Regions from separate parts of the Streptomyces sp. NPDC002889 genome, predicted to be linked through region 3. Evidence: riboswitches for the same ligand, from Rfam matches in the RefSeq annotation. Region 3 holds a riboswitch; each other region holds the start of a gene.

Region 1 (10,123 bases), on a different contig from region 3:
GGCGCTCCAGCTCACCTCGTACACCGAGGACATGCGCGCCCAGGGCCTCGAACCCACCTCGCAGCTGCTGGACATCGGCTATGTCACGGCCGACGACACGCTGGCCGGACTGCTGGACATCTCGACCGGCGGACGGGTGCTGCGCATCGAGCGGCTGCGCCTGGCCAGTGGTGAGCCGATGGCCATCGAGACCACGCATCTGTCGGCCAAGCGCTTCCCGGCGCTGCGCCGCAGCCTGGTGAAGTACACCTCGCTCTACACCGCGCTCGCGGAGGTGTACGACGTCCGCCTGGCCGAGGCGGAGGAGACCATCGAGACCTCCCTGGCCACCCCGCGCGAGGCCGGCCTGCTCGGTACGGACGTGGGCCTTCCGATGCTGATGCTCTCGCGCCACTCGCTGGACGCGCAGGGCGAGCCGGTGGAATGGGTGAGGTCGGTGTACCGGGGCGACCGCTACAAGTTCGTGGCGAGGCTGCAGCGTCCACAGGACTGAGGGCGGGGGCCGCAGCACCCCGGCCCCCGGCCCGGACCGCCCTCGACCGCATGGCGCCGCGACGGACGTCGCGGCGCTATGTCGCGGTTTCCTCCGCCGTGCCCAGAGCCTGAGCGCAGTCGTTGCCGTACCGATATGCGGACGGGGGTGACTCGGTTCGAAAGCCTCGCCTACATTTCCCTGCGCGTTACAGGTACAGGTGATCAGCATGGGACGGAGACAACGATGTCCGCAGTGCCCGAGGCGCCCGAAGCGCCCGAACCGCCACAAGCGCCCGAACTGAACCAGCCCGCCGTCACACCGGTGCGGGTGGTCATCGCCCTCTGCCTCATCGCGCCCTTCGTGGCGATGCTCTGGGTGAGCTCCTACGCCAAGGTCGAGCCGACGTTCATCGGCATGCCGTTCTTCTACTGGTACCAGATGCTCTGGGTCCTGCTGTCGACCGCGCTGACGATGGTCGCGTACCAGCTGTGGCAGCGTGACCAGCGCGCCCGCAAGGGCGGTGCGTCGCAGTGAACGACGGCGTGAACGGCGTCGCACTCGGCGTCTTCGTCTTCTTCTTCCTGGCCGTCACGGCCGTGGGCTTCCTGGCCGCGCGCTGGCGCAAGGCCGAGAACGAGCACAGCCTCGACGAATGGGGCCTGGGCGGCCGGTCGTTCGGCACCTGGGTGACCTGGTTCCTGCTCGGTGGCGACCTCTACACCGCGTACACCTTCGTCGCCGTCCCCGCGGCCATCTACGCGGCGGGCGCGGCCGGCTTCTTCGCCGTGCCCTACACGATCCTCGTCTACCCGCTCATCTTCACCTTCCTGCCGCGGCTGTGGTCGGTGTCGCACAAGCACGGGTACGTCACCACCTCCGACTTCGTGCGCGGGCGTTTCGGCTCCAAGGGCCTGTCCCTGGCGGTCGCCGTCACCGGCATCCTCGCCACGATGCCGTACATCGCCCTGCAGCTCGTCGGTATCCAGGCGGTGCTGGACGTGATGGGGGTCGGCGGCGGTGAGACCACCCACTGGTTCGTCAGGGACCTGCCGCTGCTGATCGCCTTCGGTGTGCTGGCGGCGTACACGTACTCCTCCGGGCTCCGTGCCCCGGCGCTGATCGCCTTCGTCAAGGACACCCTGATCTACATCGTGATCGCGGTGGCGATCATCTACATCCCGATCAAACTCGGCGGCTTCGACGAGATCTTCGCCAAGGCCGGTGAGAAGTTCGCGACGATCAACGAGGCGACAGGCAAACCGGCCGGCGCGCTGGTACCCGGCGAACTCGGCCAGTGGGGTTACGCCACGCTGGCGCTCGGCTCGGCGCTCGCGCTGTTCATGTACCCGCACTCGATCACCGCGACGCTGTCCTCGCGCAGCCGCGAGGTGATCCGCCGCAACACCACGATCCTGCCGCTGTACTCGCTGATGCTGGGCCTGCTGGCGCTGCTCGGCTTCATGGCGATCGCGGCCGGTGTGAAGGTGACCAACGGCCAGCTGGCGATCCCGCAGCTGTTCGAGAACATGTTCCCGGCCTGGTTCGCGGGCGTGGCCTTCGCTGCCATCGGCATCGGCGCCCTGGTGCCGGCGGCGATCATGTCGATCGCCGCGGCGAACCTCTTCACCAGGAACATCTACAAGGACTTCATCAAGCCCGACGCGACCCCGGCGCAGGAGACCAAGGTGTCCAAGCTGGTCTCGCTGCTGGTGAAGGTCGGCGCACTGGCCTTCGTCCTGACCATGGACAAGACCGTCGCCATCAACTTCCAGCTGCTGGGCGGCATCTGGATCCTGCAGACCTTCCCGGCCCTGGTCGGCGGTCTGTTCACCCGCTGGTTCCACCGCTGGGCGCTGCTCGCCGGCTGGGCGGTCGGCATGGTCTACGGTACGGCGGCCGCTTACGGTGTCGCGAGCCCCACCCAGAAGCACTTCGGCGGCTCCTCCGCCCAGATCCCCGGCATCGGCGAGATCGGCTACATCGGCCTCACCGCGTTCGTGCTGAACGTCGTTGTCACCGTGGCCCTCACCTTCGTCCTGCGGGCGGCCAAGGCCCCCGACGGCGTCGACGAGACCAGCCCCTCCGACTACACGGCGGACGCGGGCGACCCCGGCGTCACGGTGGAACTCCCGGCGGCGACAGCGGGCGCGGGCCACTGACCGTTCTGTCACCGGGCCAAGGGCCGTCGCATCTCCCGCCCGGGAATGCGGCGGCCCTTCGCACAGGACGGGGAAGGCGTCCCCGGTATCGGCCTGTTGGCGGACGCCCAGGATCTTTGGGGCGTCTCACATACCTCCTGACACAACATGTGGGGGGTGACGCAATGAGCCGCCCCCACATGTATGCTCATGCTCGCTGTCGCCGCAGGGGAATCCGGTGAAAATCCGGAACTGTCCCGCAACGGTGTGCTGTGGTGCGCTTTGCCGTACCCGCGAGTCCGAGCACCTGCCGACGGTGCATCCGGTTCGACCGATCCGGGTGCCAGGACGTCCGGGCCTCGCGGTTGGGCCGGTGGACGCCGTGCGCCGTGCTGCCCCGATGCGGCACGTACGCCCCACGGCCCTCCCCCTCCCCCGCCGAACCGGATCCGAGCGAGGGAGCACCACGTGACGATCGCGCCAGCCGATCCGGTTTCAGGAACCGTCGAGCAGGCGGCCGACGGTCCCGGGACCGCGCTGCTGCGGACCCTGACCGACCTCACGGCCGATCTGCCCGACACCGACCCGGGCCGGGTCGCCGCCGCCGCACTGCGCGGCCGGCACTCCGGATCGGACGAGGCCGAACTGCACTCCCTCGCCACCGACGCTGCCGCCGGGCTGATCTCCGAGGACCCCTCCTACTCCCGGCTCGCCGCCCGTCTGCTGACCCGCACCATCGCCGAAGAGGCGGCCGGGCAGGGCTCGGTGTCGTTTTCCGCCTCGGTCGCGGTAGGACACCGCGAGGGCCTGATCGCGGATCGTACGGCCGAGTTCGTCACGCTGCACGCGGCCCGGCTGGACGCGCTCGTCGACCCGGGCGCCGACGACCGGTTCGGCTACTTCGGCCTGCGCACGCTCTACAGCCGCTACCTTCTGCGCCACCCGATCACCCGCAAGGTCATCGAGACCCCGCAGCAGTTCATGCTGCGCGTGGCCGCAGGCCTTGCCGAGGACGAGTCGGTCCGCGCCCTCGACGAAGTGGCCGCACTGTACGGGCTGATGAGCCGGCTCGACTACCTGCCGTCCTCCCCCACGCTCTTCAACTCCGGTACCCGCCACCCCCAGATGTCGTCCTGCTATCTGCTGGATTCCCCGCTGGACGAACTGGACTCCATCTACGACCGCTACCACCAGGTGGCGCGGCTGTCGAAGCACGCGGGCGGCATCGGGCTCTCGTACTCCCGCATCCGCTCCCGCGGTTCACTCATCCGCGGCACCAACGGTCACTCCAACGGCATCGTTCCGTTCCTGCGGACGCTGGACTCGTCGGTCGCCGCCGTCAACCAGGGCGGCCGCCGCAAGGGCGCGGCCTGCGTCTATCTGGAGACCTGGCACGCGGACATCGAGGAGTTCCTGGAACTGCGCGACAACACCGGCGAGGAGGCGCGGCGTACGCACAACCTCAATCTGGCGCACTGGATCCCGGACGAGTTCATGCGCCGGGTGAACGCGGACGCCGACTGGTCGCTGTTCTCGCCGGCGGACGTCCCTGAGCTGGTGGACCTGTGGGGCGACGACTTCGACGCCGCGTACCGCAAGGCCGAGGCGGACGGGCTCGCCCGGCGCACCATCCCGGCGCGTGAGCTCTACGGACGCATGATGCGTACGCTCGCCCAGACCGGCAACGGCTGGATGACCTTCAAGGACGCCTCGAACCGCACGGCGAACCAGACCGCCGAGCCCGGCACGGTCGTCCACTCCTCGAATCTGTGCACCGAGATCATCGAGGTGACCGACGACGGGGAGACCGCGGTCTGCAACCTCGGCTCGGTCAACCTGGGCGCCTTCGTCACCCACGACGCCGGCGCCGGGGAGGAAGTGATCGACTGGGAACGGCTGGACGAGACCGTCCGTACGGCCGTGACCTTCCTCGACCGTGTCGTCGACATCAACTTCTACCCGACCGAGCAGGCGGGCCGGTCCAACGCCAGGTGGCGCCCGGTGGGCCTCGGCGCCATGGGCCTCCAGGACGTCTTCTTCAAGCTGCGGCTGCCCTTCGACTCGGACGGGGCGAAGGCCCTGTCGACCCGCATCGCCGAGCGGATCATGCTGGCGGCGTACGAGGCGTCCTGCGACCTTGCCGAGCGCAACGGCCCGCTGCCCGCCTGGGAGCGGACCCGCGCAGCGCGCGGCGTGCTGCACCCCGACCACTACGACGTCGAGCTCAACTGGCCCGAGCGCTGGGCCGCGCTGCGTGAACGCATCGCCACGACCGGCATGCGCAACTCGCTCCTCCTCGCCATCGCGCCGACCGCCACCATTGCGTCGATCGCGGGCGTGTACGAGTGCATCGAGCCGCAGGTCTCCAACCTCTTCAAGCGGGAGACGCTGTCCGGTGAGTTCCTTCAGGTCAACTCGTACCTGGTGGACGAGCTGAAGAAGCTGGGCGTGTGGGACGCGCAGACCCGCGAGGCGCTGCGCGAGTCCAGCGGCTCGGTGCAGGGCCTGAACTGGGTCCCGGCAGACGTACGCGCGCTCTACCGCACCGCCTGGGAACTCCCGCAGCGCGGCCTCATCGACATGGCTGCGGCCCGTACCCCGTTCCTCGACCAGTCGCAGTCCCTGAACCTGTTCCTGGAGACGCCGACCATCGGCAAGCTCAGCTCGATGTACGCGTACGCCTGGAAGCAGGGCCTGAAGACGACGTACTACCTGCGCTCCCGGCCGGCGACCCGGATCGCCCGCGCGGCCCGGTCCGCCACGCCGATCCCCGTACAGCAGGCGGCCGAACCCGACGCCGTCGCCTGCTCCCTGGAAAACCCCGAGTCCTGCGAGGCCTGCCAGTAATGCCCACCCGTCACCCGGCCACCACCCCCGACGGACGGCGCTCCGCGCCGACGGTCACCCCCGAGAAGAACCTGCTTGACCCCGGCTTCGAACTGACTCTGCGCCCCATGCGCTACCCGGACTTCTACGAGCGCTACCGGGACGCGATCAAGAACACATGGACCGTCGAGGAGGTCGACCTCCACTCCGACGTCGCCGACCTCGCCAAGCTCTCCCCGGGCGAGCAGCACATGATCGGCCGCCTGGTCGCGTTCTTCGCGACGGGCGACTCGATCGTCTCCAACAACCTGGTGCTCACCCTCTACAAGCACATCAACTCCCCGGAGGCGCGGCTGTATCTGAGCCGCCAGCTCTTCGAGGAGGCTGTGCACGTCCAGTTCTATCTGACGCTGCTGGACACCTACCTCCCCGACCCGGACGACCGGGCGGCCGCCTTCGACGCGGTCGAGGAGATCACGTCGATCCGGGAGAAGGCCCAGTTCTGCTTCAAGTGGATGGACTCCGTCGAGAAGATCGACCGCCTGGAGACGAAGGCCGACCGCCGCCGCTTCCTGCTGAACCTGATCTGCTTCGCGGCCTGCATCGAGGGCCTGTTCTTCTACGGCGCGTTCGCGTATGTCTACTGGTTCCGCTCCCGCGGCCTGCTGCACGGTCTGGCGACCGGCACCAACTGGGTGTTCAGGGACGAGACGATGCACATGAACTTCGCCTTCGAGGTCGTGGACACCGTCCGCAAGGAGGACCCGGAGCTGTTCGACGACGAGCTCCGGCAACAGGTCACCGACATGCTGCAAGAGGCCGTCGAGGCGGAGCTGCAGTTCGGACAGGACCTGTGCGGCGACGGCCTGCCGGGCATGAACACCGAGTCGATGCGCGAGTACCTGCAGTGCGTCGCCGACCAGCGCCTCACCAGGCTGGGCTTCGCCCCGGTGTACGGCTCCGAGAACCCGTTCTCCTTCATGGAGCTCCAGGGGGTCCAGGAGCTGACGAACTTCTTCGAGCGCCGCCCGTCGGCGTACCAGGTCGCGGTCGAGGGGTCGGTCGACCTGGACGAGGACTTCTGACCGGTGCCGTACGGGGTGCGCGCCATGGACGGTCCGGTTCGAACATGGCTCATGGCGTGCGCCGCCGCGCCGCTGACCGTCGCCGCGGGCCTGGGAATCCGGTCCGCGGCGACGGGCGATGCCGCCGAGTACGCGGGGACGCGCTCTACACGGTGCTGGTCCTCACCCTCGTGGTGGTGTGCGCCCCGCGCGTGACGCCCTGGCGGGCGGCCGGGATCGCGCTGGGCGTCAGCTGGGCCGTGGAGTTCTTCCAGCTCACCGGTGTCCCGGCCGGGCTCGCCGCTCACAGCACCTTCGCCCGGCTCGTCCTCGGCACCTCCTTCGATGCTCCCGATCTGTTCTGGTACGCGGTCGGGGCCGCGGGAGCGGCCGCCTGCTGGGCCCTGCTCCGGGCGGAACGTTCCGGTTCCCGCGGCCGGCCGTCGTTCCGAGGTGCCCGGCGTACCCGGTGAAGGAAGGGCCGGCGCGGGAAGGCCTCTCGGTCAGATCCCGCAGCTCGACGCGGACCAGTATCGGCTCGCGCGGTGGTCGACATGGGTGTGGTCGCTGTGGCCCGGATAGCCCGGCCCCAGAATCCCGTTGAAGCCGTGGTTGCGGGCCTGCTGGGCCAGCTTGCACAGGGAGTGCGGTCCCGCTCCGAGGTCGGCGGCGTCACCGTACAGATGGCGGCTGCCCGCCGCCCCGCCGACCGCGTCGTTGCATGCCTGCGAACGGAAGCCGCTGGTCACCGTGAGGGGCTGGTCGCCCAGCGCGTGCCGCATGGCTTCCAGTTTCCACATGGTGCGCAGCGCGTTGGACTTGGCGGTTCCCGCGCTCACCGCGCCGCCGGCCCAGGTGGTGTTGCAGTCGTTGAGTTCGGCATAGCTGAAGTGGATCGGGGTGCAGTCGCTGTCCTGAAGGGCGTAGATCTTGTTGAAGGTGCCGGTCCCGGCGACGCCGTCCGCGGGGAGACCGTAGGCGGACTGGAAGCGCTTGACCGCCGCGGCGGTCGCCGGGCCGTAGTCGCCGTCGATCGCGAGGACCGCTCCGTACCCCGGATATCCGGCGACCCGGATCTGGAGCTGGGTGACATCGGCGCCGGAAGTGCCCTGGGAGAGGGGGCGCGACCAGGTGTAGCAGCCGTCCGCCCGGGCGGCGCCGGCCGCCGCCACGACCCCGGCCAGCGATGCAGCCATGAGCATGACAATAGCGACCAACAGTCGTGCGGTTCGTCGGAACATCGAGCCTCCATACCGTGAGAGAGGTGTACGGCAGAGACTGGCGGGCCGGTTGACGCGCGTCAACAGCCCCTGCCCCGGCGTCATTTGTCGACCCAATGGCGCCCTCCCCCACGGCAACGGCCCCACTCGACGTGAGCGGGGCCGTGGTGTGTCCGAGCGGTCAATCGTTGGCGACGACCGGGTAGCGCGGTGTGCCCTCGGCCATCTGGCTCAGCGCGTCCTTGCGGTCGCGCTTGGAGAGCCGGTCGATGTACAGGTACCCGTACAGATGGTCCGTCTCGTGCTGCAGGCAGCGCGCGAAGTACCCGGTGCCGCGGACCTTGATCGGGTTGCCTCGGGCGTCCTGGCCGCGCACCACCGCGTAGTCGGGACGGGCCAGCGACGCGTACGCCGTCGGCACGGACAGGCAGCCCTCGTTCGAGTCGTCGAGCACGCGCTGGTCCGGAGCCAGCTCCTCCAGGACCGGGTTGCACACGACGCCGGTGTGACGTACGCCCTCGTCGTCGGGGCAGTCGTAGACGAAGACCTTCAGGTCCACGCCGATCTGGTTGGCGGCCAGACCCACGCCCTCCGCCGCGCGCTGGCTGGCGAACATGTCGTCGATCAGCGCGGCGAGCTTGTCGTCGAACTCGGTGACGTCCTTGCACTCCTTGTGGAGGACTGGGTTGCCGACGACCGTGATCGGCCGCGCGGCGCCGCGCTCGCAGTACGCCTGCTCGCGCTCCTCGCAGTTCTCCGTGTCCACGACGAAACCATCGTTGACCTGCTGGTCCGTCTCCTGCTGCGACTGCTGCGACGCCATGTCAGCCGTACGCCCTTCTCACTACCCGTTGCCCGACCCGATGCCCGGTCACTCCTGTGTCCGTACAGCCTACGGGCAGGACTCAGCAGACTTCCTCGAGATCCCGCCACTCACGGGAGTCCGGACTGTCCGCGACCCAGCCGTCCAGCAGGCCCCGGACCAGGCCGGCGGGCGCCGCGATCCCGCACTCGCGCTCGGGCGACCACAGATCACCTGCCGTGCGGTGGCCCAGCGGCCCGGGGTGTCCCGGCTCACTGTGGTCGTGCGGGTCGAGGTGCTCGCCCTCGCCCTCGGCGCTCGGCATCCGGCTCTCGGAACAGGCCCGGCACAGCAGCCGCACCGAGGAGGACCAGTCCTCGGCGGCGAATCCGGCGTCGGCGGCCAGCCGCTCCAGGGCGTCCCGGTCGGACTCGGTGGCGGCCTCGAGCAGGACCACCCAGGTGGGCACGGGCGACGGTGCCCAGAGCTCGATCTCGTCGAAGACGGGGTAGGAAGGCCCCGCGCTGGTGATCCGCTCGCCGTTCGGTACGCCGTCGTGGAGCACCACCTCGCCCCAGCGCCGCCCGGAGGACGGCAGCGGGATGGACAGCACCTCTATACGGGCGGGGTCGAGTCTGCGGCCCCACACCACCTCGGCCTCGCCCTCGGGCGAGAGGCGGACGGCGGCGCTGCCCAGGTCCATGCCGACGGGCTCGCCGTGCGGAACGGCGGATCCGGGGACCTTGAGCCCGTATGCCTGCCACGCGCGGCGCGCGAGCGGCCAGTCCTGCAGAGCGGTGGCGGCGATCCCCACGTTCCACCAGTCCGGGGCGCCGGTCTCCTTGTCGAGCAGGGCGACGGCGCGCAGGCCCGCGGCCCGTGCCTGCTCCCAGTCGTGCCGGAACTTGTGCAGCAGCGCGAGATTGAACCAGGACTCGGACAGCCAGGGCTCCAGGTCCGCAGCGCGCGTCAGCAGGGCGCCGGCGTCCTCGTACCGGCCGTCGCCGATCAGCGTGAACGCGCGGTCGGTGGCCTGCCGCCACGAGGCGGAGGGCCGATGCCGTACCTTCCCGAAGATCCTCACGATTCCCGCCTGCCGATCGCTCGGGTCACTGCCCCCGGACGCATGCCTGTGTGCCAGCTTGTGTGCCTTCTTTCGCATCCAACCATGCCCGGTCGCAGGCTCGCTCATTACCCATGGGTTACCCCGGCGGAACCGGGGCCAGACCGCCTCGGGCAAGGACTCTGGCAAGGGACTCGACGACCTCGGGCTGGTAGTCGTGCCCGGTGCCGAGCCGCAGCCGCTCCAGTGCGGTGAGCGCCCCGCCCGCACTTCCTCCGCTTCCCCCGGTCAGATCGTCGTATGCATTGACGGCACGGACGATCCGGGCGGGCAGCGGCTGGTCCCGGTAGGGGTCGGCCTGCTGCTCCACGACGGCGGCGACGGCCGCGGGGACACCGGTCTGGCGGACCACGGCCCCGCCCAGCAGCGCGATCCGCCGCTGCTCGGCGACCGGCAGGCCGGCGGTGGCCCCCTCCGCGACCGGGTCGAGGAGGGAGAGCTGCCCGATGTCGTGCATCAGGGCCGCGTACTCCAG
Region 2 (10,123 bases), on a different contig from region 3:
CACTGACGTGAGGGCACCCGATCTCGACATGCTGGTGGTCGGTGGCGCCGGAGTGGACACGATCGTACGGGTGGAGGCTCTTGAACTGCCGCCCGGGGACTCGGTGTTCGTACCCCCGGTGCACGACTACGTGGCGCACACGGGCAACGGTGTGGCGCTGGGCTTCCATGCGCTGGGCCTTGCCACCAAGTTCATCGACTTCCTCGGCGACGACGCGCAGGGCCGGGCGGTGCTCGCCGCGTATGCCCGGAGCGGCCTGGACTTCAGCCACGTCCACTCGCCGCACGGCACCCCCCGCGGGGTCAACCTCGTCGACCCCCAGGGCCGCCGCTTCTCCTTCTACGACGGCCGTCACCCGGCGGATCTACGGCTGCCGCGCGCCTTCTACCTGCCGTATCTGGAGCGCGCCCGCCATGTCCATCTGTCGATCGTCGGCCACAACCGGGACATGTACGAGGACATCCGCCGGCTCGGGGTGAGCAGCTCCACCGATCTGCACGACTGGGACGGCCGCAATCCGCACCACCGCACCTATGCCCTCGCGTCCGACTACGTCTTCCTGAGCGCCGCCGCGATCCACGACCGGCTCGACGACGTGCTGCACACGATCCTCGACGAGGGCCGGGCACGGCTGGTGGTGGCCACCGACGGCGCCGACGGCTGCCACCTGCTGGTGCGCGGCGAGCAGTACGTACGGCACTTCCCGGCGGTGCGCCCCGAACGGCCCGTCGTCGACACCAACGGTGCGGGGGACGCGTTCGTCACCGCGTTCCTGCAGACGCTCCTGGAGGGGGGCGAGGTGGAGGAGTGCGTGCTGGCCGGCTCGGTCTCCGGGGCCTTCGCCTGCGCCTCGGCCGGCACGCACACCGAGTTCATCGACCGGCCGGGGCTGCGCGCCGCCTGCGCGCGTGCCGCCGGCCGGTGACGGTCACCGCCGGTACACGATCTCCCGGCGGGCCGGGTCGCCGAGCACATTGACCACGAACAGCCCCAGGTCGAAGTGCTCGGCCGCCACGAAGGGCGTCGGGTCCTCGGCCGGGTCGACGACGGTCTCCGGCACCGGGTACTCGACGGACATGCTGCCGACGGTCGGCCGACAGCGGTCACCGTCCCGCTCGTGGCGCGTCTCCAGATCCCCGTCGGCGACGACGTCCCGCTCCGCGAGGCGCGGCCGGAGAACGCCCCGGGCCCGGTAGAGCACCAGCCGGACGCCGGCGAGCTCGCCGTACTCCCCCGCCGGGTCCCCGCCGCCGCACCGGTGCGAGATCTCCCGTCGCCGGGTCGAACCGGGCCCACTCGTCGCAGCGGTCGAACGATCGAACAGTGATCATTTCCTCGTCCCCGGGTTCAACGGTCCGCCCCGCCCAGCCCCGGCTCGCGCCGCCGGCGCCGCGACACCTGTCGTGGTCTTCCGCATCTGCCGCGTCCTGCCTCTGGCCGACGGCACATTGAATCAGGGACGCCACCCAGGCCCGTAGCCCGTCAGGGGATCCGGGGCACCGGTCAGTCGACCGTCACCGGGTGCCGCACCACCGCGTCGAAGAGATAGCCCTGGGTGTTGTGCACCGCCACCTCGGACTGGGTGCGTCCCGTCGCGTCCGTCGCACGGGCCAGCAGTACGGCCGGTCCCCGGCGCCGCGGCACCCACCCGGCCGACCAGCGCACCCAACTGCCCCTGCGCGGGGTGTCGCGCAGCCGCGCCGGGCACCAGTACCGGCCGCCGTCGGTGCTGATCTCCACCTTCCGCACGGGCGCTCCTCCGGACCACGAGCGGCCGGTGAGCTCGACCTCGCGGTGGACGGGAAGGATCGCCCCCGCGGCCAGCTCGAAGGCGCTCTTGAGACCCTGCCGGGTCAGCGGGGCGCTGCCCCCGGCCGGATGTCCGGCGCCGAACAGCCGGTACATGTCGGTGTTCCACGGGGTGTACAGCGGTTCGGCGCTCACCTCGATGTCGCCGACCCATTTGATCGAGGAGATGCCCACCCAGTTGGGGACGATCAGCCGGACCGGATGGCCGTGATCGGGCGGCAGGGGCTCGCCGTTCATCTCGTAGGCGAGCAGGACGTCGTCCAGTGCCTTGGCCACCGGCAGCGGCCTGCGGACCCGGCCGAGATTGATCCCGCCGCTGACGACCTCGTCGTCGAGGCCGCGCGGCAGCACGTCCACGGCGCCCGGGGAGATGCCGGCCCTGCGCAGCACATCGCCGAGCCGGGCACCGCGCCAGCGCGCGACCCCGATGGCTCCGAGTGTCCACGCGGTGCCGCTGACCTGCTGCCCCTGCTGGGTCGTGTAGAAGCTGCGGCCGTTTCCCGCGCACTCTACGAATGCGGTACGGGTGACCGCAGGCAGGGCGCGCAGGTCGTCACAGGTGAAGTGCACCCCGGGGCCGGTCAGTCCGCTGCCCCATACGCCGAGTCGCCAGTCGGCGGCCTCGATGCGGGGCGTCACGGTGTGGTTGCGTACGAAGAACCGGTCGGCCGGGGTGTGCAGTCCCGTGCCCCGCAGGGAGGCGAAGTTGGTCTCGGCGTTGGTGCCGCGGATGGTGAACAGTTCCGGCGGCAGGGGCTTGACAATGCCTGCGGCCACGGCGGCGGGCACCGCGCCGGCCGGGCCGGCAGCCAGGCCGAGCGGTACCGCCGCGGATGCGGCGGCGACCAGTTTCATCAGGTCCCGGCGGTCGATCCCGGATGTTCTGGCGCTGCCGCGGGTCCACTGGCGAAGCCGCCTGCGGTCGTAGGCGGACTCGGACAGGGGCACGAACGACATGAACACTCCACAGGTGCGAGCCGGGCGGGGACGTCACCCCCAGGGTTCCGGCTGCCTGATACGGACGGTAGAGGCCGTTTCCGGACGCCTGGAAGCGCACCGCCGCAAAGGCCATGAAGCCGCAACGCGTCCGCAACACGGGGCTGTCCATGGCGGACGGGGCGGCCCGGCCGGGCCGGGGACATGGCCGGTCCCCGACCCGGTCGGCAGCGCACGGTCAGGAACCGGTGGCCCCCACCTCGTCACGCACCTGGCGGGCTGCCGCGACCAGGTTCTCCAGCGATGCCCTGGTCTCCGGCCAGCCACGGGTCTTCAGCCCGCAGTCGGGGTTGACCCACAGCCGCTCGGCCCCGATCGCCGCAAGCCCTTTGCGCAGCAGGTCCGCGGCCTCGTCCCGGCCCGGTACGCGAGGCGAATGGATGTCGTACACGCCAGGCCCGACCTCGCGCGGGTAACGCGCCGTGCTCAGTTCACCGGCGACCTGCATGTGGGAGCGGGCGGCTTCCAGGCTGATGACGTCGGCGTCGAGGTCGTCGATGGCCTGGACGATGTCCCCGAACTCGGCGTAGCACATGTGGGTGTGGATCTGGGTGTCCGGGCGTACGCCACTCGTGGTGAGGCGGAACGCCTCCGTCGCCCAGGCCAGGTACGCCCCGTGGTCGGCGGCCCGGAGCGGGAGCGTCTCGCGCAGCGCGGGCTCGTCGACCTGGATGACCGAACTGCCCGCCGCTTCCAGGTCGTTGACCTCGTCGCGCAGGGCGAGCGCGACCTGGCGTGCGGTGTCGCCCAGCGGCTGGTCGTCGCGGACGAAGGACCAGGCGAGCATGGTGACCGGGCCGGTGAGCATTCCCTTGACCGGGCGGTCGGTGAGCGACTGGGCGTAACGCGTCCAGCGGAGTGTCATCGGCTCGGGGCGGGAGATGTCACCGGCCAGGATCGGCGGGCGGACGCAGCGGGTGCCGTAGGACTGGACCCAGCCGTGCTGCGTGGCGAGATACCCCGTCAGCTGCTCGGCGAAGTACTGCACCATGTCGTTGCGTTCGGGCTCACCGTGTACCAGGACGTCGATACCGGTCTTCTCCTGGAAGGAGATGACCTCGCGGATCTCCGCCTCGATGCGCTCCTCGTAGCCGGCGACGTCGATCCTTCCCGCGCGCAGATCGGACCGGGCGGCGCGCAGTTCAGTCGTCTGGGGGAAGGAGCCGATGGTGGTCGTGGGCAGCAGCGGCAGCCCGAGGTGGGCGCGCTGGGCGGCGGCCCTCTCGGGGTACGGCTGGTAGCGGCGGCCATCGGTGTCGGTGACGGCCGATGCCCGGGCGCGGACCGCGGGGTCGTGGGTGAGTGCCGAGCCGGCACGGGAGGCCAGGTCGGCTCGGTTGGCGGCGAGTTCGGCCGCGACGGTTTCCGTGCCCTGGGCAAGGCCGCGGGCGAGGGTGACGATTTCGGCGGTCTTCTGGCGGGCGAAGGCGAGCCAGCGGGCGATCTGGGGGTCGATGTCGCGCTCGGCCGCGGAGTCGAGCGGCACGTGCAGCAGGGAGCAGGAGGCCGCGACATCGACCCGGTCGGCGAGGCCGAGGAGCGTACCGAGAGTGGACAGGGACTTCTCGAAGTCGTTGATCCAGATGTTGCGGCCGTTGACGACTCCGGCGACCAAGCGCTTGCCGGGCAGCCCGCCTACTGCGGCCAGGTCGTCGAGATTGGCCGCGGCGGCATCGGTGAAGTCCAGCGCGAGACCGTCGACGGGGGCCTTGGCGAGGATGGGCAGGGCTTCGCCGAGACGGTCGAAGTAGGAGGCGACCAACAGCTTGGGCCGGTCGTCGAGACCACCGAGGTCGCGGTAGGCGCGGGCGGCGGCGTTCAGGTCCGCGCGGGTGCGGTCCTGCACGAGAGCGGGCTCGTCCAGCTGCACCCACTCGGCGCCGGCGGCCCGCAGATCGGCGAGCACCTGCGCGTACACCGGCAGCAGCCGGTCCAGCAGAGTGATCGGCTCGAAGTCGGCGGCGACGCCGGGTGCGGGCTTGGCCAGCAGCAGATAGGTGACCGGTCCGACCAGTACCGGCCGGGCGGTGTGACCGAGCGCGAGGGCCTCCTTCAGCTCGGCGACCTGCTTGGTGGAGTCGGCGGTGAAGACGGTGTCGGGGCCGAGTTCGGGGACCAGGTAGTGGTAGTTGGTGTCGAACCACTTGGTCATCTCCAGCGGCGCCACGTCCTGGGTGCCGCGGGCCATCGCGAAGTAGCCGTCCAGGGAGCCTGCCTCGACGGCGGCACGGTGGCGGGCGGGGATCGCACCCACCATCACGCTGATGTCCAGGACGTGGTCGTAGTACGAGAAGTCACCGGTCGGCACCTCGTGGATGCCGGCCCCGGTCAGCTGCTGCCAGTTGGCGCGGCGCAGCCCGGCGGCGGTCTCCCGGAGGGCATCGGCGGTGACGCGGCCCTTCCAATAGCCCTCGACAGCCTTCTTCAGTTCACGGTTCTGGCCCTGACGGGGGTAGCCGTACACGGTGGCCCGTGCTGCCGCGGCTGCGGACTTGCTGGTCAAGGAACTCTCCTTCGCGAGTATGTCTCCTGTGGCACCCGGCGACGGGCAGAGAACGCGAAGAGGTGACGAACCGGACGGCACGGTCTCGCGCCGTTCGCGCGGCCGTCCGTCTGGTATGCACGCCGACCCTCCCTCGAGGTCGCCAGGATCTCCGCACGCGATCGGTCGCGCACGGGCAACGGGCAGGTCTTCGGACTCGCGGGCACGTCTGCCGGTCTCCCGGCGGACTCCTACTGGCCGTCGCTTCCCAGACCCGGCCGGGCCCAGTGCGTATGACGGCGGTCGTTCCCGCTCACCGCTGCGGGGCAGTCCCGGATTTACACCGGGTTCCCTCTTACGACGCTCCCATCTGGATGACAGGGCGAACCAGCTGCGCCTGCCAGCCTAGAGGGCAGCCCTCGAGCGCGGATACAACCGTTCACATTCCGGCGGTGATCTGAGACATGCTGCTCAGCCACGGACAACACAGCAGGGCGCGGGGCAGCTCGGTCACACCGCTCCGCGCCCCGCTCCACAGCAGCCTGGGCCCCTCGGCCCCGGCGGCGAACCCGGGCCCCTCAGCCCCGGTCGTAGGTGTGGAACCCCCGGCCCGACTTACGGCCGAGCAGCCCCGCCTCGACCATCCGCTGGAGCAGCGGTGGCGGGGCGTAGAGGGGTTCCTTGAACTCGTCGTACAGCGACTCCGCGATGGCCGCGACGGTGTCCAGGCCGATCAGGTCCGCCAGCTTGAGCGGCCCCATCGGATGGGCGCAGCCGAGCTCCATCCCTGCGTCTACGTCGGTGGCGGTGGCAAAGCCGGACTCGGCCATACGGATCGCGGAGAGGAGGTAAGGGATGAGCAGGGCGTTGACGACGAAGCCGGCCCGGTCCTGGGAGCGGACCACTGTCTTGCGCAGCGTGCTGGTCGCGAACTCCTCGACTGCCGTCACCGCGTCGGGCGCGGTGTGCAGGGATGCCACAACCTCCACCAGCGGCAGGACGGGTACCGGGTTGAAGAAGTGCAGGCCGAGCACGCGGTCGGCGCGGTTCGTTGCCATGCCCAGGCGCATGACCGGGATGGATGAGGTGTTGGTGGCCAGGATCGCCTCCGGATCTTCGACGATCTTGTCGAGCGCGGCAAAGACCTCGGTCTTCGCCTCGGCGTTCTCGACGACGGCTTCGACGACGAGCTGCCGGTCGGCCAGGTCGTCGAGGCTGCCGCTGAAGACGAGCCGGGCAAGGGCGTCCTCGGCGGAGATACGGTCGAGCTTGCCTCGCTGGACGGCGCGTTCGAGGGAGACAGCCACCCGTTCCCGAGCGCCGCGCGCGGCGGTGGTGTCCGCCTCGCAGACCACGGTGTCCAGCCCGGCGCGGGCGCAGACTTCGGCGATTCCGGCGCCCATCTGCCCGCCGCCGACGACGCCGACCCGTGTGAGGGATCCGTTCATGACTGTACTTCCGATCGTCGGACGAGGTGGCGGGGGTAGGCGTCGGTGGTGAAGAACTCGGGCAGCGTCCTGGCGAGGGCGGTGCGTTCGAAGATCTCGCGGACCTCCTCGACGCGGGCCCAGGGGTACTCCCGGCCGAGCGCCGCGATCTCCTCATCCAGGATCGCGAGAACGCTGTCGCGGTCGACGGCGCCGTGTCGTAGCCACTGCCAGACTTGGCTGCGGGCGATTTCGGCGGTTGCGGCGTCCTCCATGTGGCCGTCCAGGGGGACGGCGCCCTGGCCGCGCAGCCAGGCATCGAAGTAGCGCAGGGCGAGCGCAACGTTGGAACGGACACCGTCCGGCGTGGGCGGGCCTGAAGTGCGGCGGACGGCCAGGAGGTCATCGGCGCCGACGTCGACGTCTTCGCGCGTGCGGTCGAGCTGGTGGGGCCGGCCGCCGAGGACGCCGTCGAAGATGTCGCGGCAGAGGGGGACGAGTGCCGGGTGGGCCACCCAGGTGCCGTCGAAGCCGTCCTCCGCCTCACGTTCCTTGTCGAGCCGGACCCTGGCGAGTGCGGATTCCTGTGCCGTGGCGTCCTGGACGGGCACGTGTGCGGCCATGCCGCCGATGGCGTGGGCCCCGCGCTTGTGGCAGGTGCGCACGAGGAGTTCGGTGTAGGCCCGCAGGAACGGGGCGGTCATGGTGACCCGGTCCCGGTCGGGAAGGGTGAAGTCGGGGCGGTGGGCGAAGTTCTTGATCAGGCTGAAGAGGTAGTCCCAGCGGCCCGCGTTGAGTCCTGCGCTGTGTTCGCGCAGTTCGAAGAGGATCTCCTCCATCTCCAGGGCCGCGGTGACGGTCTCGATGAGAACGGTCGCGCGGATGGTGCCGCGCGGGATGTCCAGGAGGTCCTGGGCGAGGACGAACACGTCGTTCCACAGGCGGGCTTCGTCGCGGTGCTCCAGCTTGGGGAGGTAGAAGTACGGCCCCTGGCCCGCGTCGATCTGCCGCTGGGCGCAGTGGAAGAAGTACAGGCCGAAGTCGACGAGGGACGCGGACAGCGGACGGCCGTCGATCACCAGATGCTTTTCGGTGAGGTGCCAGCCGCGGGGGCGGACCATGATCGTGGCGAGGTCGTCGCCGAACCGGCGCTTCCCGCACTCCGGGGTGGTGAAGCCGATGCGCCGCTCGACGGCGTCGAGCAGGACGAGCTGACCGCCGACAATGTTGTCCCAGGTCGGCGAGGTGGCGTCCTCGAAGTCCGCCATCCACACCTGGGCACCGGAGGTCAGGGCATCGGCCACCGTCCGCCGGTCGGGCGGTCCGGTGATCTCCACGCGGCGGTCGGTCAGGCCAGGGCCGGGCGGGGCGACCCGCCAGTCGGGGTCGTTGCGGATGCCCGTGGTGGCGCGGGAGAAGTCGAGCGGGAAGCCGGAGGTGAGCCGGCCCGCCAGCCGCCGCCGCTCGGCGAACAGCTCGAAGCGACGGCCGGCGAAGGCGGCGTCGAGGCGGGCGATGAAGTCCAGAGCCTCGGGTGTGAGGATCTCGTCGAAGCGGTCGCCGGGTGCGCCGAGGACCTGGATACGACCGGTCAGTGCGGTGGTGGACATGAGGTACTCCTCAGCGGGAGTGGTGCGGGCCGGACGGGGACGGCCGTCCGGCCCCCACCTGGACACGGGTTCGCTTGACGTGCGGGTGCCGCGCCTCGCGTCGAGGCCGGAGGAGCTGCCGGTCCCGGCCGCGGACGGGACCGGCACTGATGGGGCTCAGTGGAACTGCTCTTCCTCGGTGGAGCCGCTCAGCGCTGTGGTTGAGGAGGCGGGGTTGACGGCGGTGGAGACGAGGTCGAAGTAGCCGGTGCCGACCTCGCGTTGGTGCTTGACCGCGGTGAAGCCCTGGGCCTGTGCGGCGAACTCGCGCTCCTGCAGGTCGACGTAGGCGGTCATGCCGTGCTCGGCGTAGCCGCGGGCCAGGTCGAACATGCCGTGGTTGAGGGAGTGGAAGCCGGCCAGGGTGATGAACTGGAAGCGATAGCCCATCGCGCCCAGCTCCCGCTGGAACTTGGCGATCTGGTCGTCGTCCAGGGCGGCCTTCCAGTTGAAGGACGGCGAGCAGTTGTACGCCAGCATCTGGTCGGGGTTCTCGGCGTGGATGGCCTCGGCGAACTCGCGGGCCTGTGCCAGATCCGGGGTGCCGGTCTCGACCCAGATGAGGTCGGCGTACGGGGCGTAGGCGAGACCACGGGCGATGACCGGAGCCATGCCGTTCTGCACCCGGTAGAAGCCCTCGGCGGTGCGCTCCCCCGTCACGAACTGCGCGTCGCGCTCATCCACGTCACTGGTCAGCAGGTTCGCGGCGAGCGCGTCCGTACGAGCCACGATCAGCGTCGGCACATCGGCGATGTCGGCCGCGAGACGGGCCGCGTTGAGGGTGCGGATGTGCTGGGCCGTCGGCACGAGGACCTTGCCGCCGAGGTGTCCGCACTTCTTCTCGGAGGCCAGCTGGTCCTCGTAATGGATACCCGCGGCACCGGCGGCGATCATGGCCTTGGTCAGCTCGAAGGCGTTGAGCGGTCCGCCGAAGCCGGCCTCGGCGTCGGCGACGATCGGGGCCAGCCAGTCCGTGGTGTCCGTGCCGCCCTCCGCGGTGGCGATCTGGTCGGCACGCAGCAGCGCGTTGTTGATCCGACGGACCACCTGTGGAACCGAGTTGACCGGGTAGAGGCTCTGGTCGGGGTAGGTGTGGCCGGCCTGGTTGGCATCGGCCGCGACCTGCCAGCCGGAGAGATAGATCGCCTGCAGGCCCGCCTTCACCTGCTGCACGGCCTGGCCACCGGTCAGGGCGCCCAACGCATGGATGTAGTCCTGCTCGTGCAGCTGCCGCCACAGCCGCTCGGCGCCGCGCCGGGCCAGGGTGTGCTCCTCGCGGACGCTGCCACTCAGCCGGACCACTTCCTCGGCCGTGTACGTGCGTTCCACACCCTGCCAGCGCGGCTGTGTCGCCCATTGCTGCGCCAACTGCTCGGCCTGCTGAGCCGCCGTTGTCCCTGTCTGCGCCATGACCGTCTCCCGGTGATGTTCTGTAAAGGGTGCGAAGGACATGCTCCTTCGTATGCTGTGCGGCCCGCCGATCCCCGCCCGGTGTGTGGAGCGGTGAGCAATGCGCCGGAGTCGCCGTGCCGGGATGCCGGGATGTGCGACGTCAGGGCATGAAATCGCGCCCGAAGTTCCGGCTTGGTCGCCGGGTCCGGCGGGCCGCAGCACGACTCTGACAGTGGCACTGAGTGCCATCAAGCAGGGACGCATGCCAACCTTTGCGAATCTTCCCTCTCCATTGTGCCAACCTTGCCAATGCTGGACTGGGCTCACTGAGGCCTACACTCGCTGCCATGGGCAAGACGTACGCGGGA
Region 3 (10,123 bases):
CCCGCCGCCGTGGCGACCTCCCGCAGGAAGGCCCGCCGGAAGCCGTCGCTCTCGAGGGACCCGTGCCAGTGCGTGCCCCACACCGAGCCGACCCGGCAGCCGTCCAGGCTGTGTCCGTCGTCATCGGAGATGAACCCTTCGCCGCCCAGGACCTCGGCGATGCCGTGATGGATCTCGTACCCCTCGACGCGCTCGCCCAGCGCCTGGCCCACCGGCCTTGCGAGGGTCTTCTCTCGGGCGAACCGCACCCGTACCGGCAGCAGTCCGAGACCGTCGACCTCCCCGGCCCTCGACTCGACGTCGTCCTCGATGCGCTCGCCCAGCGCCTGGTAGCCACCGCAGACGCCGAGCACCGGCCGGCCCTCCGCCGCCCGCCGCACGATCGCGTCCGCGAGACCGCGCTCACGCAGCCAGGCGAGTGCCCTGACCGTCCCACGGGTGCCGGGCACCACCACCAGGTCGGCGTCGACGAGTTCTTCGGCACGGTCCACGAACCGCACCACCACGCCCGGCTCGGCGGCCAGCGCGTCCACATCGGTGAAGTTGGACATCAGCGGCACGGCGCACACGGCGACCCGCAGCACGTCCTCGCCGACCGGCGGCGCGACCACCGACTCCCGTACGGCACCGCGCAGGGACACCCGCAGCCCGTCCTCCTCGTCGATGCCGAGCCCGTGGGCGTACGGCAGCACACCGAACGTGCGCCGCCCGGTGAGCCCGAGGAGCATGTCCAGACCCGGTTCAAGAAGCGTCACATCGCCGCGGAACTTGTTGACGAGGTACCCGGCGATCAGCTCCTGGTCCTCGGGGGCCAGCAGCGCCGTCGTACCGAAGAACTGCGCGAACACCCCGCCCCGGTCGATGTCGCCGACCACGAGCACCGGCAGCCGGGCCGCCCGTGCGATGCCCATGTTCACGATGTCCGTGCGCCGCAGATTGATCTCGGCAGGACTGCCCGCCCCCTCGCAGATCACGGCGTCATACGTGCCCCGCAGCTCCTCCAGGCACGCCAGGACCGGCTCGAACAGCTCCCGCTGCCGCCCTCCGTGGTAGCCGCGCGCGCTGAGCTCGCCCACCGGCCTGCCCATCAGCACCACTTGGCTGGAGCGGTCGCTGCCGGGCTTGAGCAGCACCGGATTCATCAGCGCGCTGGGCTCCACCCGGGCGGCCTGCGCCTGCATCGCCTGGGCTCGCCCGATCTCCGCGCCCTCGCGGGTCACGAACGAGTTGAGCGACATGTTCTGGCCCTTGAAGGGCGCGACCTTCACTCCCTGCCGTACCAGCCACCGGCAGATGCCGGCGGTGACGACGCTCTTGCCCGCGTCCGACGTGGTGCCGGCGACCAGCAGTCCCCCGCCGCTGCGTCCGCTCCCGCTCATCCCCGCCCCTTTCCGGCGCCGCGGCGCCGTGTCCCCGCCCCTGGGCCCGCCGCCACCGCGGTACGGGCCGGCCGTCCCGCCCGCACCGCTCCGTACGCCAGTCGGGCGCCCGCTCCGACCGCGAGGGCCAGCACGCCGACGCGCCGCGACAGCCGCACGGCCCGTTCGATGTCCGTGAGCCGGACCGGCCGGCCCGAGCCGCCCAGCACCGGGCGGTGCTCGATGCGGCCGCCGTAGGAGAGGGTCCCGCCCAGCCGTACGCCGAGCGCGCCCGCGAACGCCGCTTCCACCGGGCCCGCGTTGGGGCTCGGATGCTTCTTCGCGTCGGCCCGCCACGCCCGTACGGCGCCCCGCGGATCGTCGCCCGCGAGCACCGCGAGAGCGGCAGTGAGCCGGGCGCCCGGCCAGCCGGCCAGATCGTCCAGGCGAGCCGAGGCCCACCCGAACCGGCGGTAACGGGGCGACTTGTGCCCGACCATCGCGTCCAGGGTGTTGACCGCCCGGAAGCCCACCAGACCCGGCACTCCGGCGAGTGAGCCCCACACGAGAGCGCCGACGACCGCGTCGGAGGTGTTCTCGGCGACGGACTCGACGACGGCACGGGCGATCTGCTGCTCGTCGAGGGACTGAGGGTCGCGTCCGCACAGATGCGGCAGCCGCTCGCGCGCCAGCTCGGTGTCACCGGCGGCCAGCGCGTCGCCGATGGCCCGGGCCTCGCGGCCGAGGGTGGTGCCCCCGACGACGGACCAGGTGGCGGCGGCGGTCAGGGCGAGCGATGCGGTACGGGAACGGAGCGCGGCCCGGGCCGCCAGCGCGCCCGCGGCCACCGCGCCACCGGCGCACACGGCGGTGTGCAGGGCGCCCCGGCCGCGGTGGTCACGCCACAGCACACGCTCGACGGCGCCCGCCGCCCGGCCGAAAACGGCGACCGGATGACCGCGGCGAGGGTCGCCGAGCAGCGAGTCGATGACGAGACCGGCGGCGGCGCCGTACACGAATACACGGTCGGCACGCATGGATTCAGCGACCCCTTGCGCTTTCGGCCCGCCCGCAGGGGGGCTGAGCAGACACGGCTGAACCGCAGCCAGGCATGGCGATGAGTCCTCACTCAGGGTCCGCGCCCTGGTTCGACGTGACCGGCGGTGAGAGTTCCTGGCTCCCCGGGGACTGCTCCTCGGGTGACAGTGGCGGGACCGCGCCGGATTTGCACCGGACTTCCTCTTCTGCCGCCGTAGATGGCCCCGGCAGTCCACCACGCGCGCGAACGCCCGTCAACTCACCCTTGACCTGCGGCGGGACAGTGTGCCGAGCCCCACACAGGGGCCCGTACCCGGGGACGCGCGAAGGCCGGTCCCGGTCCACCGGAGGATGGACGGGAACCGGCCTGTGAGGCTCGTGCGGTGCTTCCGGCCGTCAGCTGACGATCAGGTAGATCCCGTACGCCACGGCCGCCGCGCACAGCGCGAAGGAGGCGTACGCGCCGGTGCGGGCCAGTGCCGCGGAGCCGCCGCCCGATGCTGCCGCCTCGTGCTTGGTCAGGCCCACGACGCCCAGGGTGAACAGGCCCACCAGGGCGACGGTGGCGACGAGGCTCACGCCGAAGACGGAGCCGAGAGCTGCCCAGTCGATTTTCATGCTGCTGCTTCCTTACACCGTGGCCGGGCTGTCGACCGGCTCGGCCGGGGGAGCGGCCGGGGCGGGGATGGTGGTCTTGAGGTCCTGCGCGGGGGTGCCCGCCGGCGGCGGGGTGACGGCCGCGATGGCGGTCGTGACAACGCCCGCGGGCTCCTCGGCCCCGGTGTCGTTGACGTTGGTGTGGTCGATGACCTGGCGGCGGGAGATGAACCAGATCGCGATGCAGGAGGCGACCAGGAAGACGGCGACGGCCGCGACACCCCAGTCACCCTGCTGGGTGACGAACTCCGCACCCGCCGCGACGAGGCCCGCCGCCGGCAGGGTCAGACCCCAGGCGACGAACATCCGGGTCGCGGTCGACCAGCGGACGACTCCGCCCTTGCGGCCGAGGCCCGCGCCCATCACCGCGCCGGAGCACGAGTGCGTGGTGGACAGGGAGAAGCCGAGGTTGGAGGAGGCGAGGATGACGCTGGCCGCGCTGGTCTGGGCGGCGAAGCCCTGCTGCGGCTGGAGGTCGGTCAGGCCCTTGCCCATGGTGCGGATGATGCGCCAGCCGCCCAGGTAGGTACCGAGGGAGATCGCCAGACCGGCGGTCAGGATGACCCACAGCGGAGGGTTCGAGCCCGGGGCGAGCACACCGCCGGCGACGAGCGCCAGCGTGATGATGCCCATCGTCTTCTGGGCGTCGTTGGTGCCGTGTGCCAGCGAGACGAGGCCCGCGGAAGCGATCTGGCCGGAGCGGTAGCCCTTCGCGGTGGCCTTCGAGTCGGCGTTCCTGCCGAGCCTGTACGTCAGCCGGGCGGCGAGGAAAGCGGCGATACCGGCCACCAGGGGCGCGGCGATCGCGGGGATCAGCACCTTGGTGACCACGACCGGGCCGTTGACGCCGCCGAGGCCGACCGAGGCGACGGTGGCGCCGATGAGGCCGCCCATGAGGGCGTGCGAGGAGCTGGACGGCAGGCCGATGAGCCACGTCAGCAGGTTCCAGAGGATGGCGCCGACGAGCGCCGCGAAGATGACCTCGGGTGTGATGCCTGAATCGTCGACGAGGCCGCTGGAGATCGTCTTGGCGACCTCCACGGACATGAAAGCGCCGACCAGGTTCAGAACGGCGGACATGGCGACCGCCGTCTTGGGCTTCAGTGCGCCGGTCGAGATGGTCGTCGCCATCGCGTTGGCGGTGTCGTGGAAACCGTTCGTGAAATCGAACACGAGAGCTGTCACGATCACAATCGCGAGCAGCAGCGTGATGTGTTCCATTTACCCAGGCAATCGTTCGACGTCAGTGGCTGGACGAACGTAGGCAACCTGAGTGAACGGAAGATGAACTGAGTCCGGCGTTGTGGTGTCTACAAGTGAGGAAACGCAACTCCGCTTGCGAAGCGGAGGCTTCACCGAGGCCTCGGAAGGCCTGTGGAGTCTGTTCGAGCCGCCCCCGGGGACGGCTGCGACGGCTCGTCCCCCGGCCGCGACTCGCCGCCCGTGACTGAGAGAATCGCCACATGACGGAGCAGGGGCGGGACGCGATGGAACGGGCATGGCAGGACCTCGTGGCGACGGCACGCAGGACGGCCTCCGAGGGACTGGTGGTCGGCACATCCGGCAATGTCTCGGTACGGGTCGGTGAGACCGTCCTGGTCACCCCCAGCGGGGTTCCCTACGACCGCCTCACCCCCGAGGACGCCGTCGGCGTCGACCTCGACGGCGTCCGGCTCTTCGGCGCCCTCGCCCCCACCAGTGAGCTGCCGCTGCACCTCGAGGTCTACCGCAGCACCTCCGCCGGGGCCGTGGTGCACACCCACGCCGTGCATGCCACCGCCGTCTCCACCCTCGTCCCCGAGCTCCCCCCTGTCCACTACATGACGGCCGCGCTCGGAGGCCCGGTACGCGTCGCCCCCTACGCCCTCTACGGCACCGACGAACTCGCCGCGAACATGCGGGAGGCCCTGCGCGACCGCACCGCATGCCTGCTGCGGAACCACGGCACGGTCACCTACGGGGACTCCCTCGACCAGGCCTACGACCGCACCGCCCAGCTGGAGTGGATGTGCCGGCTCTGGCTGACCGCCTCGTCCGTGCCGGGACACACGCCCACCCTGCTGTCCGGGGCCCAGTTGCGCGACGTGGCCGAGCAACTTCGGGGTTACGGCCAGTCCCGCTGACGCCGCCCCCGCCCGGCCCGCGCCTCGGTCCGCCTGTGCGGCCACCGGCCTTCCTGCCCGGTCCTCCCGCCTTGTCCCCGCGGGCCCGCCCGCGGCCTCGGTCCGCCTGTACGGCCCGCGGACCTTCCTGCCCGGCCCGGTGCGTCCTGCTTTTCGACCCTGTCCCCGCACCCCCGGTCACCCGGTCCACCCCGTGCCCCGATCACCGGCGCATGTCGGCCGGGTCCTGCACTGGCAGCGGGGCCTGCGGCTGCCACACTGGACGGGTGCGCCTGGCTAAAGCGACGGCAGCCGCCGTCACCACTCTGATCGGCGTCGGTGCGGCCGCAGTAGCTGCCGGCCGCTACGCGAGCAGCGCCGCGCTCAAGGCACCGGCAGGGCGGCCTCTGCCCGGCGACCCCCCGCTCACCGTGCACGAGACCGTCGGCGACCGCATCATCCTGACCCGCAGTCTGGCCTCCCTGCGCCCCGGCACCTACGGACTCGAGGGCTCCGGCGTCCATGCCGTCGTCGGTCCCGTCCTCGAAGAGGTCCCGCACTCCGCCGACACCGTGGTACGCCGCCTGGAACGCGTCGCCCGTGGCCGCCTGGAACCCGGCACCCGGGTTCGGCTCACGCCCCAGGTGTACAACGGCACTCCGTCCGAGGCGCTCGGTATCGACTGCACCGAGGTCTTCGTCGCCGGCGAACTGGGCGCACTGCCCGCCTGGTTCGTGCCCGGCCCACGTGCCACCTGGGTCATCACCGTGCACGGCCTGGGCACGACCTGGGAACACCCTCTGAACGTGCTCGAGTTCCTGCACGGCCAGCAGTTCCCGGTCCTCGATCTGGCCTACCGTGGCGACGCCGGCGCACCCCGGCCCCCCGACGGGCTCGGCCACCTCGGCGACTCCGAATGGCGCGACCTGGACGCGGCCGTCCGCCATGCGGTGCGGCACGGCGCCCAGCGCGTCGTCATCCACGGCTGGTCCATCGGTGCCTCGATGGCCCTGCACGCCGCCGCCAACTCGGCGCTGCGCGACCGGATCAGCGGACTCGTCCTGGACTCGCCGGTGCTCGACTGGCAGGTCACCCTGCGCTCCCTGGCCGCCGCGAGGGGCACCCCCGCACCGCTGCTGCCCCTGGCCGTCAGAGCGGCACAGGGCAGGACCGGACTGCACGGCGACCGCCTGCTCCAGGCCGCCGACCCCGCCGCCCTGAGGGTGCCGACCCTGATCTTCCACGGCCCGCACGACACCCTCGCCCCGTGGCAGCCCTCCCGTGAGCTGGCGGCCCGGCGACCCGAACTGGTCAGCCTCCACCCCGTCCCGAACGCCCCGCACGGCGCCATGTGGAACGCCGGACCGGCCCGCTACGAAGAGGCCCTCCGTCGCTTCCTCACCCCCTTGATGTAGTGCCTGTGGCCCCCGGTGGGGCGACCGCCGGGCCCGGCCGGACAGGTTCCGTTTGGGCTTTCGGGCCGTCAACGGGAAGACTGCACCCCGTGACGTCCCGAAAGCCTGATGAGCAATTGGCGCGCAACTCCAGACTCCGTCTTGTCCGCCCGCGATCCCTGGCCACCGCACGACGGGCCGTGACGACCCGGCGCACCCGGACGGCGCCCAGGCCGCCCGAGGGCACTCCCTCCCCGGCAGAGCTGGCCCGCCAGGCCAGGGCGCTCCTCGCCGACGCCGTACGCATCGCCCGCTGGGCCTGCGTCGAGCACGACCCCAGCACCGCCCCGCTCACCGCCCGCGCCCGGGAACGCGTCGCCGCCGCTCTGGAACTGACACCCGACCAGGTCCGCGCCGGCTGGGACCGCGCCCGCCTCGCCGGCCTGGTCGAGCTGCACGGCGACACCGCCCGCCCCGGCTGGCGGCTGCGCGCCTGGGACCGCGACGACATGGCAGTCCTGCGGGGCTGGGTCGCTCTCTTCGATGCCTGGTCACTGGTCCATCCGGCCCCCGGGGACATCGCCCCGACCGCGGTGGCCGAGGTCGTCGAGGCCGTGCCCCAGGTGCTCTCCCTCCTTCAGCTCTCGGCCGGCCCCGTACCTGTACCGGCTCTGCTCGATCTGCTGCAGCAGCGGGTCGCCGAGCTGCGCGAGGAACGCTGCGAAGTCCCCTACACCGCGCCCGGCGACGCGCACCCGGCCGTGCCCGCCGCCTCCGGGACGGCCCCCGCCGGGTCCGAAGGGGCCCGGCCCCCCGGAGCCGGCGACGGCGTCCCCGTCTCCGTCCTGCTCGACTGGGCCCTCGAGGGACTGTCCGCCGTCGGCGCCCTGACCCTGGAGCGCGGCCAGGCGGCCACCCTCACCCCGCTCGGCAACTGGGCGGTCTGGGTCAAACTCGAGCAGATCTGCGTCGCCGCCCAGAGTCCCGCGGGCAACATCGAGCAGTCCGCCGAGGACATGCTGCGCGGCTGTGCCCGCCTCACCCCCGGCCCGGCCCGCGCCGAATACCGTGCCTGGCTCGCCGCACGCACCGTCTCCGGCGCCGTCGGCGAACTCCTCGTCGTCGCCCGCGGCGAGGACGCCCTGCTGCGCGGACTCGCCTTCGAGGCGCTGCGCGTCGTCGGCGCCCCCGCCGAGAGCGAGGTCCGCGCCGCCGCCACCGAGCCCTCCCTGCGCCCCTACGCGCTGCTCTGGCTCGCCGAGTACGAAGGCGCCGACGCCGAGGACGCCGCCGACATCCTCACCCGCGAGGAAGCCACCTGGCTGTGGGTGGACACCGCGGCGGCCGTCGCCGACCACGGTGAGCCGCAGCTGCTGTTGCGCCACCTCGACTCCGCGGTCCAGGGCACGGTCCCGGCACTCATCGAGGAGGTCCGGGCCGGCGGCCACCCCCGCACCGTCCAGGTGCTGGTGGCCCTGGCTGCCGCGCACCCGGACCCCGCGCTGGCCAAGGCCGTGCGCCGGGCGGCGTTCCAGGTGCACACCGGAGGCGCCTGAGCCGGGGCGGGGGAACCTACAAGGACTCCGCCGCTCCAGGGGTGTACGTCCCGAAGCTCCAGATGTTGCCCTCGAGGTCGCGGGTCATGTAGTCGCGTGCCCCGTAGTCCTGGTCGGTCGGCGGCATCACGATCTCCGCCCCGTACTCCACCGCCCGGCTGTGGTGCGCGTCCACGTCGTCGACATGGACGAACACGCCCGTCGGCCCCGCCCCCTTCATCAGCTTGTCGAACTCGCTGCCCGTGCCTTTGCTGCCCAGCATCACCATCCCGTTGCCATAGGTGAGCTCGGCGTGCATCACCCCGCCGTCCTCGTCCTCGTACACGGCGTGTTCGGTGAAGCCGAAAGCCTCGGTGAGCTGCCGGATCGCTGCCTTGGCGTCCGCGTACACCAGCGTCGGACAGATGCTCGGCGACTGAGTCATCCCGATCACTCCTCAACTTGCTCGACGACACGCGTGTGATCTGTGTCTCAGATCCGGGACTCAGTCTGGCACCCGCCACCGACAACGCCCGGACGCAGCGCGGCAGCCCGGCGCCACCGGTTCGGCGAAGGCGTTGCGGCGCGCCCGCTCGCTTCGGGCGGGACACATGGGACGAGCCACTCTGCGCCGAGTATCGGCCACACTTGGGCGATACATCCCTTTGGGTCACCGGTCGAACGGACGGGACGGACCGGCGGATGGACCGGAGGCCGGACCGGCCGACGGGCCGTCGCCCAAGCGCTCCTGGGGGCCTTGTTGCGGCCCTCGGACGTGACGGCCGCCACGGAAAACCACTTGCCCGGCCCCGTTAGACTGGGTCCTATGGCAATTCTCCTTGTGCATTAGACGGCGTCGAAGCGTCGACCACCCGTCCCTTCCGCCGTCCATACCGCCCTGGAGTAATTCCCCCGTGATCACCGCATCCGGTATCGAGCTGCGCGCAGGCGCGCGCGTTCTCATCGAGTCCGCTTCCTTCCGCATCGCCAAGGGCGACCGCATCGGCCTCGTCGGCCGCAACGGAGCGGGCAAGACCACCCTCACCAAGTGCCTCGCGGGTGAAGGTGTCCCCGCCGCCGGTGCCATCGCCCGTTCCGGCGAGGTCGGCTACCTCCCGCAGGACCCGCGCACCGGCGACCTCGACGTACTCGCACGCGACCGTATCCTCTCCGCCCGCGGCCTCGACGTCCTGATCCGCAAGATGCGCCTGAACGAGGAGCGCATCGCCACCGGCCAGGGCGCGACCCGTGAGAAGGCGATGCGGCAGTACGAGCGGCAGGAGACGGAGTTCCTCACCAAGGGCGGTTACTCCGCCGAGGCCGAGGCCGCCACCATCGCCGCCGCGCTCGGCCTGCCCGACCGGGTGCTCGGCCAGCCCCTCCATACGCTCTCCGGTGGTCAGCGCCGCCGCGTCGAGCTGGCGCGCATCCTGTTCTCCGACGCCGACACCCTGCTGCTCGACGAGCCGACCAACCACCTGGACGCCGACTCCATCGTCTGGCTGCGCGACTACCTCAAGACCTACCGCGGCGGCTTCATCGTGATCTCCCACGACGTCGACCTGGTCGAGACGGTCGTCAACAAGGTCTTCTACCTGGATGCCAACCGCGCCCAGATCGACGTCTACAACATGGGCTGGAAGCTCTACCAGCAGCAGCGCGAGGCCGACGAGAAGCGCCGTAAGCGCGAGCGCCAGAACGCCGAGAAGAAGGCCTCCGCCCTCAACTCGCAGGCCGACAAGATGCGCGCGAAGGCCACCAAGACCGTGGCGGCCCAGAACATGGCCAAGCGCGCCGAGCGGCTGCTCGCCGGGCTCGACGAGGTAAGGGTCTCCGACAAGGTCGCCAAGCTCCGCTTCCCGGAACCCGCGCCCTGCGGCAAGACCCCGCTGACCGCGGCCGGCCTGTCCAAGTCGTACGGCTCGCTGGAGATCTTCACCGATGTCGACCTCGCGATCGACAAGGGGTCGCGGGTCGTCATCCTCGGCCTCAACGGTGCCGGCAAGACGACGCTGCTGCGGCTCCTCGCCGGAGCGGAG

What was found. A riboswitch is a leader RNA that binds a small molecule or an ion and turns the genes downstream of it on or off. The one in region 3 is predicted to bind cobalamin.
Region 1: another riboswitch for cobalamin. It lies ahead of ACFYWI_RS00100 (ribonucleoside-diphosphate reductase subunit alpha); the one in region 3 lies ahead of ACFYWI_RS05275 (cobalamin biosynthesis protein).
Region 2: another riboswitch for cobalamin. It lies ahead of metE (5-methyltetrahydropteroyltriglutamate--homocysteine S-methyltransferase); the one in region 3 lies ahead of ACFYWI_RS05275 (cobalamin biosynthesis protein).

Annotation. Positions count from the first base shown of each region.
Region 1 is NZ_JBIAPT010000001.1:13,858-23,980, reverse strand. Features, by position in the region: gene ACFYWI_RS00115 (GntR family transcriptional regulator) at 1-493, shown strand, start outside; gene ACFYWI_RS00110 (DUF3311 domain-containing protein) at 719-1,009, shown strand; gene mctP (monocarboxylate uptake permease MctP) at 1,006-2,634, shown strand; cobalamin riboswitch at 2,811-2,943, shown strand; gene ACFYWI_RS00100 (ribonucleoside-diphosphate reductase subunit alpha) at 3,082-5,460, shown strand; gene ACFYWI_RS00095 (ribonucleotide-diphosphate reductase subunit beta) at 5,568-6,524, shown strand; partial or broken gene ACFYWI_RS00090 (DUF2809 domain-containing protein) at 6,549-6,976, shown strand; gene ACFYWI_RS00085 (D-Ala-D-Ala carboxypeptidase family metallohydrolase) at 7,007-7,744, opposite strand; gene def (peptide deformylase) at 7,905-8,546, opposite strand; gene ACFYWI_RS00075 (tetratricopeptide repeat protein) at 8,629-9,609, opposite strand; gene ACFYWI_RS00070 (HD-GYP domain-containing protein) at 9,728-10,123, opposite strand, start outside.
Region 2 is NZ_JBIAPT010000006.1:153,823-163,945, forward strand. Features, by position in the region: gene ACFYWI_RS11055 (carbohydrate kinase family protein) at 1-925, shown strand, start outside; gene ACFYWI_RS11060 (hypothetical protein) at 929-1,201, opposite strand; gene ACFYWI_RS11065 (sulfite oxidase) at 1,504-2,766, opposite strand; gene metE (5-methyltetrahydropteroyltriglutamate--homocysteine S-methyltransferase) at 2,984-5,308, opposite strand; cobalamin riboswitch at 5,472-5,694, opposite strand; gene ACFYWI_RS11075 (3-hydroxybutyryl-CoA dehydrogenase) at 5,866-6,735, opposite strand; gene aceB (malate synthase A) at 6,732-8,324, opposite strand; gene aceA (isocitrate lyase) at 8,481-9,773, opposite strand; gene ACFYWI_RS11090 (short-chain fatty acyl-CoA regulator family protein) at 10,103-10,123, shown strand, end outside.
Region 3 is NZ_JBIAPT010000003.1:52,532-62,654, reverse strand. Features, by position in the region: gene ACFYWI_RS05280 (cobyric acid synthase) at 1-1,379, opposite strand, end outside; gene ACFYWI_RS05275 (cobalamin biosynthesis protein) at 1,376-2,395, opposite strand; cobalamin riboswitch at 2,504-2,640, opposite strand; gene ACFYWI_RS05270 (hypothetical protein) at 2,793-3,014, opposite strand; gene ACFYWI_RS05265 (anion permease) at 3,027-4,274, opposite strand; gene ACFYWI_RS05260 (class II aldolase/adducin family protein) at 4,517-5,176, shown strand; gene ACFYWI_RS05255 (alpha/beta hydrolase) at 5,443-6,570, shown strand; gene ACFYWI_RS05250 (hypothetical protein) at 6,660-8,105, shown strand; gene ACFYWI_RS05245 (VOC family protein) at 8,122-8,529, opposite strand; gene ACFYWI_RS05240 (ABC-F family ATP-binding cassette domain-containing protein) at 8,999-10,123, shown strand, end outside.